3 regions of the Streptomyces sp. NPDC001663 genome follow, and region 2 is predicted to be linked to each of the others. Evidence: riboswitches for the same ligand, from Rfam matches in the RefSeq annotation. Region 2 holds a riboswitch; each other region holds the start of a gene.
What was found. Region 2 has a riboswitch for thiamine pyrophosphate ahead of ACFY1L_RS33565 (thiamine ABC transporter substrate binding subunit). Riboswitches for the same ligand answer to the same signal wherever they lie in the genome.

Region 1 (5,199 bases), on a different contig from region 2:
CCGTGCCGCGCTTCACCGTGTCGCTGTAGGCGTGCTTGACCGACCCGAGGTCCAGCCCGGCCTTCTGCAGCTGCTGCGTGGCCTGCGTCTGGGTCTTCGCCAGCACCGGCGGGACCTTGGTGAACTGGCCGGAGTTGATGTACCACACGCCCGTGCCGACACCGAGGATCAGCAGTACGGCGGCGACGATCGCGAGCGGACCGCGCCGGGAGCGCGCGCCGCGCCGCCGCGGGGGCGGCGGCGGGGGTGACTCCAGCCGGCTGGTGCGGTGCAGCGCGGGCTCCGGCGCGTCCTCGTTGACCGGCAGCAGCCGCGGCAGCGTCAGCGCGCGCGGGATGACGCTCGTACGGTCCTCGGAGATGTCCAGGTGCTCCGGCGCGAGCGCCTGCGGCGGCATCGCGTCGAGCTGGTCGGTGCTGAGCGCGGCACGCGCCTCGCGGGCCTGCGCGAGCAGCGCCACCGCGTCGTACGGGCGGATGTCGGGGGTGCGCGCGGTGGCCGAGGCGACCAGCTCGTCCAGCTCGTACGGCAGTCCCGGCACGGCGCCCGACGGGGGCGGGACGTCCTCGTGGATGTGCTTGTACAGGACGGTGGCCGGAGAGTCCCCGTAGTGCGGCCGGTCGCCGGTCAGCATCTCGTAGAGGACGACACCGCACGCGTACACGTCGACCCGGGGATCGGCCGTGCCGTGCTCGATCTGCTCCGGCGCGAGGTAGGAGACAGTGCCGAGTACGGTGTCGGTCGTGCTGGTGACCGTGTCCACGGAACGTACGAGGCCGAAGTCGGCGACCTTGACCCGGCCGTCGTCCCCTATCAGCACGTTCTCCGGCTTCATGTCCCGGTGCACGAACCCGGCGCGGTGGGCGGCGCCCAGCGCGGCGAGCACCGGCTCCAGGATGTCCAGGGCGGCGCGCGGCTGCAGCGCCCCGCGCTCGCGCAGCACGTCACGCAGGGTGCACCCGGCGACGTACTCCATGGCGAGATAGACGTACGACCCGTCGGTGCCCTGGTCGAAGACCTGCACCACGTTCGGATGCGCGAGGCGCGCGACCGACTTGGCCTCCCGGATGAACCGCTCGACGAAGGAGCCGTCGGCCGCCAGCGTCGGGTGCATCACCTTGAGCGCGAGCACGCGGTCGAGGCGGGTGTCCAGGGCCCGGTAGACCGTGGCCATCCCGCCGACCGCGATCCGCGCGTCCACGCGGTAGCGCCCGTCGAGCACCTGCCCGACCAGAGGGTCCTGAAGGGTCGTATCCACGCAGGTGAGTGTACGAGCCGCGACTGACAGGGCCGTTGGATCCTGCGGGATCGGGGCGCTACTGCAGCCGAGCTGTGACGGACGTCGCACCGACTTCCGGATCTTTTCGAACGTCCGTTCAGAACGCGGGGCGCTCGGGATCCAGGTGCGCGCGCCCCTCGTGGGGCGAGGACGCCTCGGCGAAATGGCGGCGCGGGATGCGGCCCGCCCGGAACGCCAGCCGGCCCGCGTCCACGGCGTGCTTCATGGCCTCGGCCATCAACTGCGGCTCCTGCGCCCGCGTCACCGCCGAGGCGAGCATCACACCCGCGCACCCCAGCTCCATCGCGAGCGCCGCGTCCGACGCCGTACCGGCGCCCGCGTCCAGAATCACCGGTACGCGCGCGTGCTCGGTGATCAGCTGGAAGTTGTGCGGATTGCGGATGCCGAGCCCGGAGCCGATCGGCGAGCCCAGCGGCATGATCGCCGCACAGCCGACGTCCTCCAGCTTGCGCGCCAGCACGGGGTCGTCGTTCGTGTACGGCAGCACGGTGAAACCGTCGTCGACCAGGGTCTCGGCGGCGTCCAGCAGCTCGATCGGGTCGGGCAGGAGGGTGCGCTCGTCGGCGATGACCTCGAGCTTGATCAGGTCGGTGCCGAGGGCCTCGCGCGCCAGCCGTGCGGTCAGCACCGCCTCCCCCGCGGTGAAGCAGCCGGCCGTGTTCGGCAGCACCTGGATGCCGAGCTTCTCCAGGACGGACAGGACGGAACCGTGCACCGAAGGGTCGACGCGGCGCATCGCGACCGTCGTCAGCTCCGTGCCCGAGGCCACCAGCGCCCGCTCCAGCACCTCCAGGCTGGGGGCACCGCCGGTGCCCATGATCAGGCGGGACGTGAAGGACGTACCGCCGATGACAAAGGGGTCGTCGGCCATGGTTCAGCCTCCTTGGACGGCGGTGAGGACCTCGACGCGGTCCCCGTCGGTCAGGGACGTCGACGGCCACTGCGCGCGCGGGACGACGGTTTCGTTGAGGGCGGCTGCCACTCCGGAGGGAGCCGGGGTCAGCGCGCGTACGACGGTGTCGAGAGCCGTGCCGGGAGCGAACTCCCGCGGCTCTCCGTTGACGGAGATGTTCATACGGGCTGCTCCATGAGCGCGAAGCGCTTCGGGGTGAACGGGCGGGCCTCGTCCGGGAGCTCACCGGTGGCCAGGGCGTGCGCCAGCGCGTCGCCGGTGACCGGCGTGAGCAGCACGCCGTTGCGGTAGTGGCCGGTGGCCAGCAGCAGTCCGGGCAGCTCCGTCGGGCCGAGCAGCGGGGCGTTGTCGGGGGAGCCGGGGCGCAGGCCCGCGCGCGTCTCCGTCAGGGGCAGTTCGGTGATCCCGGGGACGAGTTCGTGCGCGTCGCGCAGCAGCTCGTACACCCCGCCCGCGGTGACCGTGGTGTCCCAGCCCAGCTCCTCGCTGGTCGCGCCGATCACCAGCTCGCCGTTCTCGCGCGGCACCAGGTAGACGTGGCTGCCGCGGACGACGGCACGCACGGTGCGGCTCAGGAACGGCGCGAACCGCTTCGGCACGGTCAGTCGCAGCACCTGCCCCTTCACCGGCCGCACCGGCGGCAGTGCGTCGTCCGGGATGCCCGGCAGGCGCCCGCTGAGGCTGCCCGCGGCCAGCACCACCTGGCCCGCGCCCAGCTCGGCGCCGTCCGCCGTGGTGACGCCGGCGGCCCGGTCCCGTACGACATGGAAACGCTCGGCCCACACCCGGTGGAACACGACTCCGGCCCGCTCGCAGGCGGCCACGAGCGCGCGTGCCAGGCGCCGCGGGTCGATCTGGTGGTCGCCGTCGACCCTGAGCCCCCCGCGCACGCCCGGCGCGAGCATCGGCTCCAGGCGCCGGCAGTCGCGCCCCGACAGCCACTCGGACTCCAGGCCCGACTGCCGCTGCAGGGCATGCAGTTCGCGCAGGTGGGCGCGGTCGTCGGCGTCCAGCGCGACGGCGAGCGTGCCGCACTGGCGGTAGCCGAGGTCGAGCCCGGTGACCTCGGTGAGCTCGGCCGCGAAGTCCGGATAGCGGCGGGCCGAGGCGAGGTTCAGGCCGAGCAGGGTCTGCTCGCCGTAGTGCAGCTCGGTGACGGCGGCCAGCATCCCGGCGGCCACCTGGGCGGCCCCGCCGCCCGGTTCGGGGTCCACGACGGCCGTGGCGAACCCGCGCTGAGCGGCGCGCCAGGCCGTGACCAGGCCGATGATTCCGCCCCCGATGACGAGGACGTCTGACGTACGTGACGACATGGGCGTCCAGCCCCTCCCTTCGCCGGCATGACCCGGATCAGGTTCGTACGGTCGGAGGCCGCCAGCCTCCCTCTCAGCCCGGTGCGTCCGGGCTCCCGCGAGTGCTTGTACGTTGGCCACCCTAGCCCGCCCCCCGACGCCTCTGTAAGGGAGCCTCCTGTCATGCCCCGCTCGCTGGACGGCCTCGTCCTCGCGCCCGTCGCCGACCAAGCCCCAGGTCAGGTGGGTACCCGTACGCGCTTCACGTACCACGAGAAGGACGGCGAGATCTGGGCCGAGTACGCGGGCGGCGACGTCGTACGCGGGCACCTTGTGGGTACTCGGTCGGGTGACCGGCTGGACTTCCGGTACGTGCAGCTCAAGCACGACGGGACGACGTCCTCGGGACACTGCGTGTCGACGGTGGTGGAGCTGCCGGACGGACGGGTGCGCCTCGAGGAGACCTGGGAGTGGGAGTCGCAGCCGGGCAGCGGGACGAGTGTGGTGGAGCAGGTCGCCGACGCCTGAGCCGGCCCTTGTGCAGCAGGTCACGGCGCACGACTCCTGACTGACAATTTGTCAGTTGTCTATGGTGATCAGGTGAGCGAGCAGACACGGGACGCGAGCACGGCACCGGGACGGCGCGTGGTCGTCGTCGGCGCGGGCATGGCCGGTGTGCAGACCGCCGTCGCCCTGCGCGAGCAGGGCTTCACCGGCACCGTCACGCTGATCGGCGCCGAGCCCCACCAGCCGTACGACCGGCCACCGCTGTCCAAGGCCGTCCTGCTCGGCAAGTCCGAGGGCTCCGCCTTCGACGTCGACTTCGAGGCGCTCGGCATCGAGCTGCAGCTGGGGCGGGAGGCCCTGGGCGTGCGCTCCGCCGAGCACGAACTGGACACCGAGGCCGGGCCCGTCCCGTACGACGTCCTGGTCCTCGCCACCGGCGCCGAACCGATCCGGCTGCCGGGCGCCGAGGGCGTGCCCGGAGTGCATCTGCTGCGCACCCTGGACGACGCCGAGCGGCTGCGGCCCGTGCTCGCCCGGCAGCACGACATCGTGGTGGTCGGCGCGGGCTGGATCGGCGCCGAGTTCGCCACGGCAGCGCGCGAGGCGGGCTGCGCGGTGACCGTCGTCGAGGCCGCGGACCGGCCGCTCGCGGGCGCGCTGCCCGCCGAGGTGGCGGCGCCGATGACGTCCTGGTACGCCGACGCCGGCGCGTCGCTGCGTACGCACGCGCGCGTGGAGCGCATCGAACCCGGCTCGGTCGTCCTCGACGACGGCGCGCGGCTGCCCGCGGGCGCGGTCGTGGTCGGCATCGGCGCGCGCCCCGCCACGGCCTGGCTCGCCGACTCCGGCATCGACCTCGGGGTGCACCGCGAGGTCGTGGCCGACGACCACCTGCGCACCTCGGCACCGGACGTCTATGCGGTGGGCGACTGCGCATCCTTCCCTTCGGGAAGGTACGGCGAGCGCCTGCTGGTCCACCACTGGGACAACGCCCTCCAGGGCCCGCGCACGGTCGCCGCGAACATCATCGGCGAGGCCACCGGGGAGCCGCCGGCGGTCTACGACCCCGTCCCGTACTTCTGGTCCGAGCAGTTCGGCCGCTTCGTCCAGTACGCCGGCCACCACACCTCCGCCGACACGACCCTGTGGCGCGGCGACCCGTCGGGCCCCGCCTGGTCCGTCTGCTG
Region 2 (5,199 bases):
AGCATGGTCCGTACGACGAAGGGGACGCCCACCAGCGCCTGCGCGAGCGGCACCAGGATCCATGAACTCCTCAGGTCCAGCGGCGGCTTGTCCAGCGCGATGAGGAACCCGAAGCCGACCGTCACCGCGGAGACGCCGAGCGGCAGCATCAGCAGCGCGTCGAAGCCGCGGACCAGCCGGCCCGCGTCCCGGCGGGTCAGGGCCGCGGCGGCGAGACCGCCGATCACCACGGCGACGGCGGTCGCGGCGAGGGCGTACTGGAGCGAGTTGCCGATGGCCTCGATCGGCGGCACGAGGAAGGTACCGCCGTCGTCGCGCGTCAACGCCCGGTAGTAGCCGAAGCCGGGGGCGTCGAGGGACCTCTGCACCAGCACGGCCAGCGGCAGCACGAGCAGCACGAGGACGGTGGCGAGGACACCGGCGAGCAGCCCCCACTCCCTCGCCCCGCGCGGCCGCCGCGCCGTGACGTTCGCGTCCACCAGCCGCAGGGCGGTCTCCCGCCGCCGTACGGTCGAGGCGTGTACGGCGAGGATCGCGCCGACCGCCACGAACTGGACGATGGTGAGGACCGCGGCCGTGGAGAGGTCGAAGATCTCCGACGTCTGCCGGTAGATCTCGACCTCCAGCGTCGAGAACGTCGGCCCGCCGAGGATCTGCACCACGCCGAAGGACGTGAAGGTGAAGAGGAAGACCATCAGCGCGGCGGCCGCCACGGCGGGCGCGAGGGCGGGCAGGGTCACCTTCCGCCAGGCCCTGAGCGGCGAGGCACCCAGCATCCGCGCCGCCTCCTCCTGCCGCGGGTCCAGCTGGCCCCAGAGCCCGCCGACGGTCCGTACGACGACGGCGTAGTTGAAGAAGACGTGCGCGAGCAGGATGGCCCAGACGGTCGTGTCGAGCCGTACGCCCCACAACTCGTCGAGCAGTCCCCCGCGTCCGACGAGCGCCAGGAAAGCCGTACCGACGACGACGGTCGGCAGCACGAACGGGACGGTGACGACGGCCCGCAGCACCTGCTTGCCGGGGAACTCGAAGCGCGCGAAGACGTACGCGCCGGGGAGCGCGATCAGCAGCGTGAGCGCGGTGGAGGCGAGCGCCTGCCAGGTGGTGAACCACAGCACGTGCCGGATGTCGGACTGCGTGACGACGTCCGCGATCCGCCCGAACTGCCATACCCCGTCGACCTTGAGCCCGCGCGCCACGATCGCGGCGACGGGCCAGGCGAAGAAGACGCCGAAGAACACGACGGGCACGGCCATGAGCCCGAGCCGCGTCGCGTTCCCCGAACGCCGTTTCCGGACGGCCGCTTCGGCCGCTTCGGCTACTTCAGTACGAGTGACGTCCACGACTTGACCCACTGGTCACGGTTGGCGGCGATCTTGTCGGGCGCCATGGTCTCGGGGTCCTTGGCCTGCGGCCCGTACTTCACGAACTCGGCCGGCACCTGAGCGGCCTCGCGCACCGGGTAGACGAACATGTTCAGCGGCATGTCGTCCTGGAACTCCTTGGTGAGCAGGAAGTCGATGAACGCCTTGCCCCCCTTGCTGTTCTTGGCGTTGCTGAGCAGCCCCGCGTACTCGATCTGCCGGAAGCAGGTCCCGTACGACACCCCGGTCGGCGCGGTCTTCGGCTTCGGGTCGCCGTAGATGACCTCGGCGGGCGGCGAGGAGGCGTAGGAGACGACGAGCGGCCGGTCGGCCTTGGCCTTCTTGCCGCCCGCGGACCCGGAGAACTCCTCGTTGTAGGCCTGCTCCCAGCCGTCGACGACCTTCACGCCGTTCGCCTTGAGCTTCTTCCAGTAGCCCTCCCAGCCGTCGTCGCCGTACTTCGCGGCGCTGCCGAGCAGGAAGCCGAGGCCGGGCGAGGAGGTGGAGGCGTTCTCGGTGACGAGGAGGTTCTTGTACGCCGGCTTGATCAGATCGTCGAACGACTGCGGCGGGGTCAGCTTGTGCTTGCTGAAGTACGCCTTGTCGTAGTTGACGCAGATGTCTCCGGAGTCGATCGGCGTGACCCGGTGCTTGGCCTGATCGACGCGGTACTGCGGCAGGACCAGATCGGAGCCCTTCGCCTCGTACGACTGGAAGAGCCCGTTGTCGAGCGCCCGCGACAGCAGGGTGTTGTCGACGCCGAAGAAGACGTCGCCCTGCGGGTTGTCCTTGGTGAGGATGGCCTTGTTGACGGCCTGCCCCGCGTCGCCGTCCTTGAGGACGTGGACCTTGTAGCCGGACTGCTTCTCGAAGTCCGCGAGGACGCTCTTCGAGACGGCCCACGAGTCGTGGCTGACGAGGGTGACGGTCTTGGAGTCGCCGGAGCCCTCACTGCCGGACGACGACCCGCACGCGGACAGCGTGATCAGGCCAAGGCCGACGGCCGCGGCCACGAACGTCTTGGTGTGCACTGAATTCCTCCTGGGTGACCAGGAAGAGACGCGGCCCCGCCCGGGACCGCCGGAGGATTCCGCCGGCTCCCGGGCAGGGCGCAACAGCTTGAGTGATGACCGAACTTCCTACCCAGAATGACCTGGGCAAGGTTCAGAGGGTCTGCGGACTCTCCCGCACTCTCAGCGCTGTGGCGCTCCCCTGTCGGAATATGAAGATGTACGTACGGGCTCAGATTACCGCTCGGTGGCCGCGAGCTGACCGCAGGCCCCGTCGATCTCCTGACCACGGGTGTCCCGGACGGTCACCGGCACCCCGTGCGCCGCGATGGCCTCGACGAACGCCTTCTCGTCCTCGGGCCGCGAGGCGGTCCACTTGGACCCGGGCGTCGGGTTGAGCGGGATGAGATTGACGTGCACGGGCTTGCCGCGCAGCAGCCGCCCGAGCCGGTCACCGCGCCAGGCCTGGTCGTTGATGTCCCGGATCAGCGCGTACTCGATCGACAACCGCCGCCCGCTCTTCTCCACGTACTCGAACCCGGCGTCGAGCACCTCGCGCACCTTCCACCGCGTGTTGACGGGGACGAGGGTGTCGCGCAGCTCGTCGTCGGGTGCGTGCAGCGAGATCGCGAGCCGGCACTTGAAGCCCTCGTCGGCGAACCGGTGGATGGCGGGCACAAGCCCGACGGTCGACACGGTGATGCCACGCTGCGAGAGCCCGAGCCCGTCCGGCGCGGGGTCGGTGAGCGAGCGGATGGCCGTGACGACCCGCTTGTAGTTCGCGAGGGGCTCGCCCATGCCCATGAACACGATGTTGGACAGCCGGGCCGGCCCGCCCGGGACCTCCCCGTCCCGCAGCGCCCGCATCCCGTCGACGATCTGGTGCACGATCTCGGCGGAGGACAGGTTCCGGTCCAGCCCCGCCTGCCCGGTGGCGCAGAACGGGCAGTTCATCCCGCACCCCGCCTGCGAGCTGATGCACATGGTCACCCGGTCCGGATAACGCATGAGCACCGACTCGACGAGCGTCCCGTCGAACAACCGCCACAGCGTCTTGCGGGTGGTGCCCTCGTCGGTCGACAGATGCCGTACGACGCTCATCAGCTCGGGCAGCAGCGCCTCGCGCAGCTTCTCCCGCGAACCGGCCGGGATGTCGGTCCACTCCGCCGGGTCGTGCGCGTACCGCGCGAAGTAGTGCTGCGAGAGCTGCTTGGCACGAAACGGCTTCTCCCCGATCTCGGACATGACGTCCTTACGCTCGGCAGGCGTGAGATCGGCAAGGTGCCGCGGCGGCTTCTTGGCTCCGCGGGGGGCGACGAAAGTGAGTTCTCCGGGCTTAGGCATGGCTGTACCAGTGTCGCAGATCGCCGCTAATGCCATTCCCAGTGGTGAGTGCGCACCGCCGCATCGCTGCCGGACGCCTCATCCGTGGCGAATGCCGAGGTGGGAAGGCCGGGGACGTCCGCGGCGACCGTGTGCAGGAGGTATCGCGTCGGCAGACCCGGAAAGGACGGCGAGTCGACCTGCTCGACGGTCGTGGAGACCGGCTCGGTGGCGACCCTCACGTACCGCGCCTCCACCCGGAGCTCTTCGGCCACGCACCGAAGCGCCCCGGCGACAGCCGTCTCCCCCGGCTTCAGCTTCTCCGTGGGCGGGGAGTTCCTCTCGCGTACGGCCCCGGTGGCCATGAGCTGCCTGACCTCGGTCAGCTGCTTGCCGTCCGCTTCGATCCGCACACTGACCACGGCGACCTGCCGCAGGGGCGGATCCTCCGAGAGCCATGACTCACCGGACGCGATCTCCCGCCACAGGCTCGTGACCGGCTTGCTGCCGTCACGGCCCCACGCGTCGAACGGGATTCCGTGCCGGGTCAGCCATGCCTGGAGTTCGCTCAGGCTGTCCACGCGGACAGGCTCGTGCATCCGGGCCCCCCTCAGTGACGGTGTAGCGGGCTACACCACGGATCGGGGTGATGGTTCCCTCGTGGCCGCACCCGCACGCCGGGATCGTGGTCGGCACAGGGCACAGCACCACCAGAGCCTTCCAGAAGGGGACCGTCCATGGCCGCCAACCGCCGACGCCGCCGTACCACCACCCTCGCCACCGCCGTGGCAGCCGCCGCGCTGACCGCCGGACTCGTCACCGGCTGCGACCCCGACGACGTGGACAACTCGCTGGACTGCGTGCAGAACTACGACACGATCGCCGACAGCCTGAAGGCGATCCACGAGGCCGGGCAGGCCGCGGCGAGCGACCCCTCGCGGACCGACGAGTCCATCGACACGATCGAGAAGAACCTCGACAAGATCGATGCCAAGTCCGACGACAGCAAGGTCGACAAGGCGGTGAAGAACCTGAACCAAGCCGTCGCCGACTACAACAAGGCCGTCCTGAACGGCGAGAACCCGGACTCCACCCAGATCGACAGGGCGGCCGACGAGCTGAAGGACGTCTGCACCTCGTAGCCGCCGGCTAGGCGGTGGTGTGCTCCAGCTTGTCCTTGAGCAGCTGCTCGTTGCGCGGCATCTCCTTGCGGACCTGGGGGCGGACGACGAGGGGCAGCAGGACCTTGCCGAGACCGTGTCCCTCGAAGTCGAGCTCCATGGTCACGCGGGCACGGCGGCCGTCGTCGATGGGCTCCACCTCGCCGTGGAAGTTGCCCCTGATGGGACCGTCGATGCCACGCAGCCCCCAGCTGTGCGGCGGGTCGTACTCGGTGAACTCCATGGTCATCGGCATCTCGCGGCGCCCGACCCGCCGGGTGACCCGGACTCGGGAACCTGTGTGGAGCGGACCCTCGTCGAGCAGCTCCGCGGAGACCGCGC
Region 3 (5,199 bases), on a different contig from region 2:
CACCGGATCCTCTCCCCGGGTGCCTCGGCGGCCGTCGGACGCCTTTCCTCGGTTGCCCGGGCGGCAGTTGTCGGACCGCTTCCACCCGCGCGCCCCGGCGGCGCACGTGCCGTTCGCCTCAGCGCTTGCGGCGGCGGCCGTGCCCCGTGCGGGTCTGCGCCTGAGCCGGTGCCGTGACGGCCGCCGTCGCGGCCTGCTCCGGTCCCGGACGGTCGGCCGCGACCACCAGCGCCGCGAGCAGCGTTGTGACCGGCACGGAGGCGACCAGGCCGATCGAGCCCACCAGCGTGCGCACGATCTCCTCCGCGACGAGCTCGCTGTTGGCGACCGTCCCCACACTGCTCTGCGCGATGGAGAACAGCAGCAGCAACGGCAGCGCGGCGCCCGCGTAGGCGAGAACGAGTGTGTTGACGACGGACGCGATGTGGTCGCGGCCGATGCGGATGCCCGCCCGGTACAGCCCCCGCCAGCCCATCGACGGATTGGCCTCGTGCAGCTCCCAGACCGCCGACGTCTGCGTGACCGTCACGTCGTCGAGGACACCGAGCGAGCCGATGATGACGCCCGCGAGCAGCAGACCACTCATGTCGATCGACGGATACAGGCCATGGATCAGGCCGGTGTTGTCGTCGGTGTTGCCGGTGAGCGCGGCCCAGCCGATGAACCCCGATCCCAGGAAGCCGATCAGTACCAGCGAGAGCAGCGTGCCCAGCACGGCCACGGACGTACGAGCCGACAGGCCGTGGCACATGTAGAGGGCGATCAGCATGATGGCGCTCGCCCCGATGACCGCCACCAGCAGCGGATTCGAACCCTGCAGGATCGCGGGCAGGATGAAGAACGTCAGCACCAGGAAACTCACGGCCAGCGCGACCAGTGCCATGACGCCGCGCATCCGGCCCACCACCACGACGGCGAGCGCGAAGATGCCGGCGAGCAGCGCCATCGGGAACCTGCGGTTCACGTCGGTGACCGAGTACTGCAGGTCCTTGGGCGCCGAGGGCTCGTAGGCGGCCACGACCTTCTCACCCTCGTGCAACTGCCGTGACTGGTCCGGCTGCACGATCTCGGTGAAGGTACGGCCCTTGTCCTTGCCGGAGTCGACGCGGATCGTCGCCTTCTTGCAGGTGCCGTTCGCCTCCTGCTTCGCGGAGGAGCCCTCGGCGGTGGAGGTGTCGCCGGTCGGGGTCTCGCCCGAGGCGTTGACCGACTTGCAGCTCACGCTCACGACCTTGGTGACGGTCGCCTGCTGGGTCTGCCGGTCGAAGCCCACTCCGGTGCGCTCGTGCGAAGGGGCACCGCCGGGCCACAGCACGACGAGCCCGACCACGACGGCCGCGGCGAACGGGATGAGGATCGCCGCGATGACCTTGCGCAGGTGCTTGGAGACGGGAGCTGCCGGACCGTGGCTGTGACTGTGCCCGTGCCCGCCGCCGGAGCCGGGACCGTGTCCATGGTCGCCGTGATCGTGCCCGTGTCCGCCGTCCGACCGGGGTCCGTGACCGTGCCCGGATCCATGGCCGTGTCCGGATCCATGGCCGTGTCCGGACTCGTGGCCGTGTCCCGAATCGTGATCGTGTGCACCGTCGAAATCGCTGCCGTATCCGCGGCTGTCGGCACGGCCGCTGCCGTGTCCGGGGCCGCTGCCATAGCCGGGCCGGCGGGGCGGCTCGGGTGGTGGGTACGGGGGCTGATGTGTCGTGGTCACCGCCCGATCATCGCAAGAACGACAGGGGCCCCCTGTTCACCGCGCCCGAATTGACGCTAGCGTGGAGGCACCTTTGCACACGCGGGAGCTCGGAGCACCGGGCTGAGAGGGCGCTGACCTCCGTCCCAGCGATGTTTCACGTGGAACATCACCGAAGTCGAGTGATGTTCCCCACGAAACGTCGGCAGACGGAAACCGCTGCGTCGACCGCCGAACCTGTTACCGGGTAATGCCGGCGTAGGGAGTAGGTCTCATGACCAACAAGGACGCACGCACGCCTGCCTCCAGCCAGGACGAACAGCCCATCGCGGGTGAAAAGTCCCAGGAGGCCGGGAAGTCCATCGGCTGGCACAAGGCGTATGTCGAGGGCTCACGCCCCGATCTGCACGTGCCTGTCCGTCAGGTGCACCTCACCAACGGGCAGTCGGTCACGCTGTACGACACGTCGGGCCCGTACACCGATCCGCTCGTCGAGACCGACGTCCGCAGGGGGCTCGCTCCGCTGCGGGAGAACTGGATCATCGCTCGCGGCGACACCGAAGAGTACGCGGGCCGCCCCGTCCGTCCCGAGGACGACGGGATCAAGCACACCTCACCGCGAGGTGGTCTGCGCAACCTCGACGCGGTCTTCCCGGGGCGGCCGCGCCAGCCGCGCCGGAGCCGCGACGGCAAGGCGGTCACCCAGCTCACGTACGCGCGCCGCGGTGAGATCACGCCGGAGATGGAGTTCGTGGCCGTCCGCGAGAACGTGTCGCCCGAGGTGGTCCGCGAGGAGATCGCGGCGGGGCGCGCGGTGCTGCCGGCCAACGTCAACCACCCGGAGATCGAGCCGATGATCATCGGCAAGCGGTTCCTGGTGAAGGTCAACGCCAACATCGGCAACTCCGCGGTCACTTCCTCTATCGAGGAAGAGGTCGAGAAGATGACCTGGGCGACCCGCTGGGGCGCTGACACCGTCATGGACCTGTCCACCGGCCGCAACATCCACACCACCCGCGAGTGGGTGCTGCGCAACTCCCCCGTCCCCATCGGCACGGTGCCGCTCTATCAGGCCCTCGAGAAGGTCGACGGTCGCGCCGAGGAGCTGACCTGGGAGATCTACAAGGACACGGTCATCGAGCAGGCCGAGCAGGGCGTGGACTACATGACCGTCCACGCGGGTGTCCGCCTGCCGTTCGTCCCGCTCACCGCGAACCGCAAGACCGGCATCGTCTCGCGCGGCGGTTCGATCATGGCCGCGTGGTGCCTCGCGCACCACAAGGAGTCGTTCCTGTACGAGAACTTCGAGGAACTCTGCGAGATCCTGGCCGCCTACGACGTCACCTACTCGCTGGGCGACGGCCTCAGGCCGGGTTCGATCGCGGACGCCAACGACGAGGCGCAGTTCGCGGAGTTGAGGACGCTCGGGGAACTCAACACGATCGCCAAGCGTTTCAACGTACAGACCATGATCGAGGGCCCGGGACACGTCCCCATGCACAAGATCAAGGAGAACATCGACCTTCAGCAGGAGATCTGCGATGAAGCTCCGTTCTATACGCTCGGCCCGCTGACGACGGACGTCGCGCCGGCGTACGACCACATCACCTCCGGCATCGGCGCCGCGATGATCGCCTGGTGGGGCACGGCGATGCTCTGCTACGTCACGCCCAAGGAGCACCTGGGCCTGCCCAACCGGGACGACGTCAAGACCGGCGTCATCACCTACAAGATCGCCGCCCATGCGGCCGACCTCGCCAAGGGGCACCCCGGTGCGCAGGAGTGGGACGACGCGCTGTCCGACGCCCGCTTCGAGTTCCGGTGGGAGGACCAGTTCAACCTCGCCCTGGACCCGGACACGGCACGGGAGTTCCACGACGAGACCCTGCCTGCGGAGCCGGCCAAGACCGCCCACTTCTGCTCGATGTGCGGGCCGAAGTTCTGCTCGATGAAGATCAGCCAAAGCATCACAGCGCAGTTCGGCGGTACGGCGGCTGCGGGGGCGACGGCTGAGGAGGTCGCTGAGGGGATGCTCCAGAAGTCGAAGGAGTTCGCGGCCAGCGGGAACAGGGTTTACCTGCCGATTGCGGACTGAGAACAGGGTTCGATGCCCCGGCTCTCCGGGGCATCGCTTCCCTTGAGACCTCGGGAAGCCGGCCCTTCGGCTCTCTCGGCTGGGCAGACTGACTCCATGACAGCGAGAGCACTGAGCAAGGGCGCCAACCTTCCCGTCGATGTTCCGGCAGTGCGCGTTGAGCTGGCTTGGTCCGAGGGACCTGATGTGCCCGATGTCGACGCATCGGCGTTGCTGCTCACTGCGGCAGGCCGCGTTCGTGACGATGGTGACTTCGTCTTCTACAACCAGCCGCGACATGCATCGAACGCGGTGACGCATCTCGGGAAGCAGAGTGCCGGGGGTGTCCTGACCGACGCGATCGAGGTGGATCTGAGCTCGCTAGAACCGGCCGTCGAACGGGTCGTACTGGGGGCGTCGGCCGACGGCGGAACGTTCGGTCAGGTGCCTGGACTGACCTTGAGACTGCTGGACCCCGCGACGCGGACCGAGATCGCGCGGTTCCACATGGAGGCTGGGACGGAGACCGCGTTCATCGGCGGTGAGCTGTACCTACGAGCGGGGCGGTGGAAGTTCCGAGCAGTCGGGCAGGGCTATGCCTCCGGGCTCGCTGGGCTGGCCACCGATTTCGGGATCACTGTTGACGATGCCCCTCCGGACACGTCCGCTCTGCCGACGGCACCTGTTCTCGCATCACCCCTCCCTGCCAAGACGCCTGCCGGCCCGCACCTTGGTAACGGCGAAGAGCAGTTGCCCGTCGACATGCGCAAGCGTCTCTCCCTGCGCAAGGAGCAGGTGGCGGTCAGTCTGAGGAAGCATGGAGCAGTCGGGGTCACCGCACGCGTCATCCTGGTCCTGGACGCATCCGGTTCCATGTCTTTCCTGTATTCCAAGGGTGTCGTGGCCGACGTAGTCGAGCGTATGGCGGCTGTTGCCGCACAGCTTGACGATGATGGTGAGATGCAGGCTTGGACGTTCGCTTCGAACGCGGCACGGCTGCCTGACCTGCGTCTGAGAGACCTTCCCGAATGGCTGCGGCTTCACGTCCGGGTAGGAGAACTGAGCCTCTTCCGCAGAAGCAAGAAACCCCGTAAGGGACTGGAAGCCGGTCAGGTCGACATGCGTACGGTCGGCATCCAGAACGAAGAACAGAAGGCGATCGCCGAAGTCCGTGCGTATGTCCGGGAAGAACCGGCCCCTGTCCCCACCCTGGTGCTGTTCTTCTCCGATGGAGGCGTCTACCGCAACTCCGCGATCGAGCGGGAGCTCCGGGAAGCGGTTGAGGAACCGATCTTCTGGCAGTTCGTGGGTTTGGGACGGTCCAACTACGGAGTGCTGGAACGCTTCGACACCCTGCCCGGCCGCCGCGTCGACAACGTGGGGTTCTTCGCCGTTGACGACATCAGTTCAGTCCCCGACCAGGACCTCTACGATCGGC

Region 1: another riboswitch for thiamine pyrophosphate. It lies ahead of thiO (glycine oxidase ThiO); the one in region 2 lies ahead of ACFY1L_RS33565 (thiamine ABC transporter substrate binding subunit).
Region 3: another riboswitch for thiamine pyrophosphate. It lies ahead of thiC (phosphomethylpyrimidine synthase ThiC); the one in region 2 lies ahead of ACFY1L_RS33565 (thiamine ABC transporter substrate binding subunit).

What each region holds. Positions count from the first base shown of each region.
Region 1 is NZ_JBIAUR010000008.1:216,189-221,387, reverse strand. Features, by position in the region: gene pknB (Stk1 family PASTA domain-containing Ser/Thr kinase) at 1-1,258, opposite strand, end outside; gene ACFY1L_RS26170 (thiazole synthase) at 1,377-2,171, opposite strand; gene thiS (sulfur carrier protein ThiS) at 2,175-2,375, opposite strand; gene thiO (glycine oxidase ThiO) at 2,372-3,526, opposite strand; TPP riboswitch at 3,524-3,635, opposite strand; gene ACFY1L_RS26155 (hypothetical protein) at 3,689-4,033, shown strand; gene ACFY1L_RS26150 (NAD(P)/FAD-dependent oxidoreductase) at 4,106-5,199, shown strand, end outside.
Region 2 is NZ_JBIAUR010000011.1:287,875-293,073, reverse strand. Features, by position in the region: gene ACFY1L_RS33570 (ABC transporter permease) at 1-1,256, opposite strand, end outside; gene ACFY1L_RS33565 (thiamine ABC transporter substrate binding subunit) at 1,319-2,395, opposite strand; TPP riboswitch at 2,483-2,588, opposite strand; gene rlmN (23S rRNA (adenine(2503)-C(2))-methyltransferase RlmN) at 2,612-3,718, opposite strand; gene ACFY1L_RS33555 (NUDIX domain-containing protein) at 3,745-4,296, opposite strand; gene ACFY1L_RS33550 (hypothetical protein) at 4,435-4,839, shown strand; gene ACFY1L_RS33545 (SRPBCC family protein) at 4,847-5,199, opposite strand, start outside.
Region 3 is NZ_JBIAUR010000012.1:173,585-178,783, forward strand. Features, by position in the region: gene ACFY1L_RS34865 (YibE/F family protein) at 119-1,708, opposite strand; TPP riboswitch at 1,780-1,969, shown strand; gene thiC (phosphomethylpyrimidine synthase ThiC) at 1,962-3,782, shown strand; gene ACFY1L_RS34875 (VWA domain-containing protein) at 3,879-5,199, shown strand, end outside.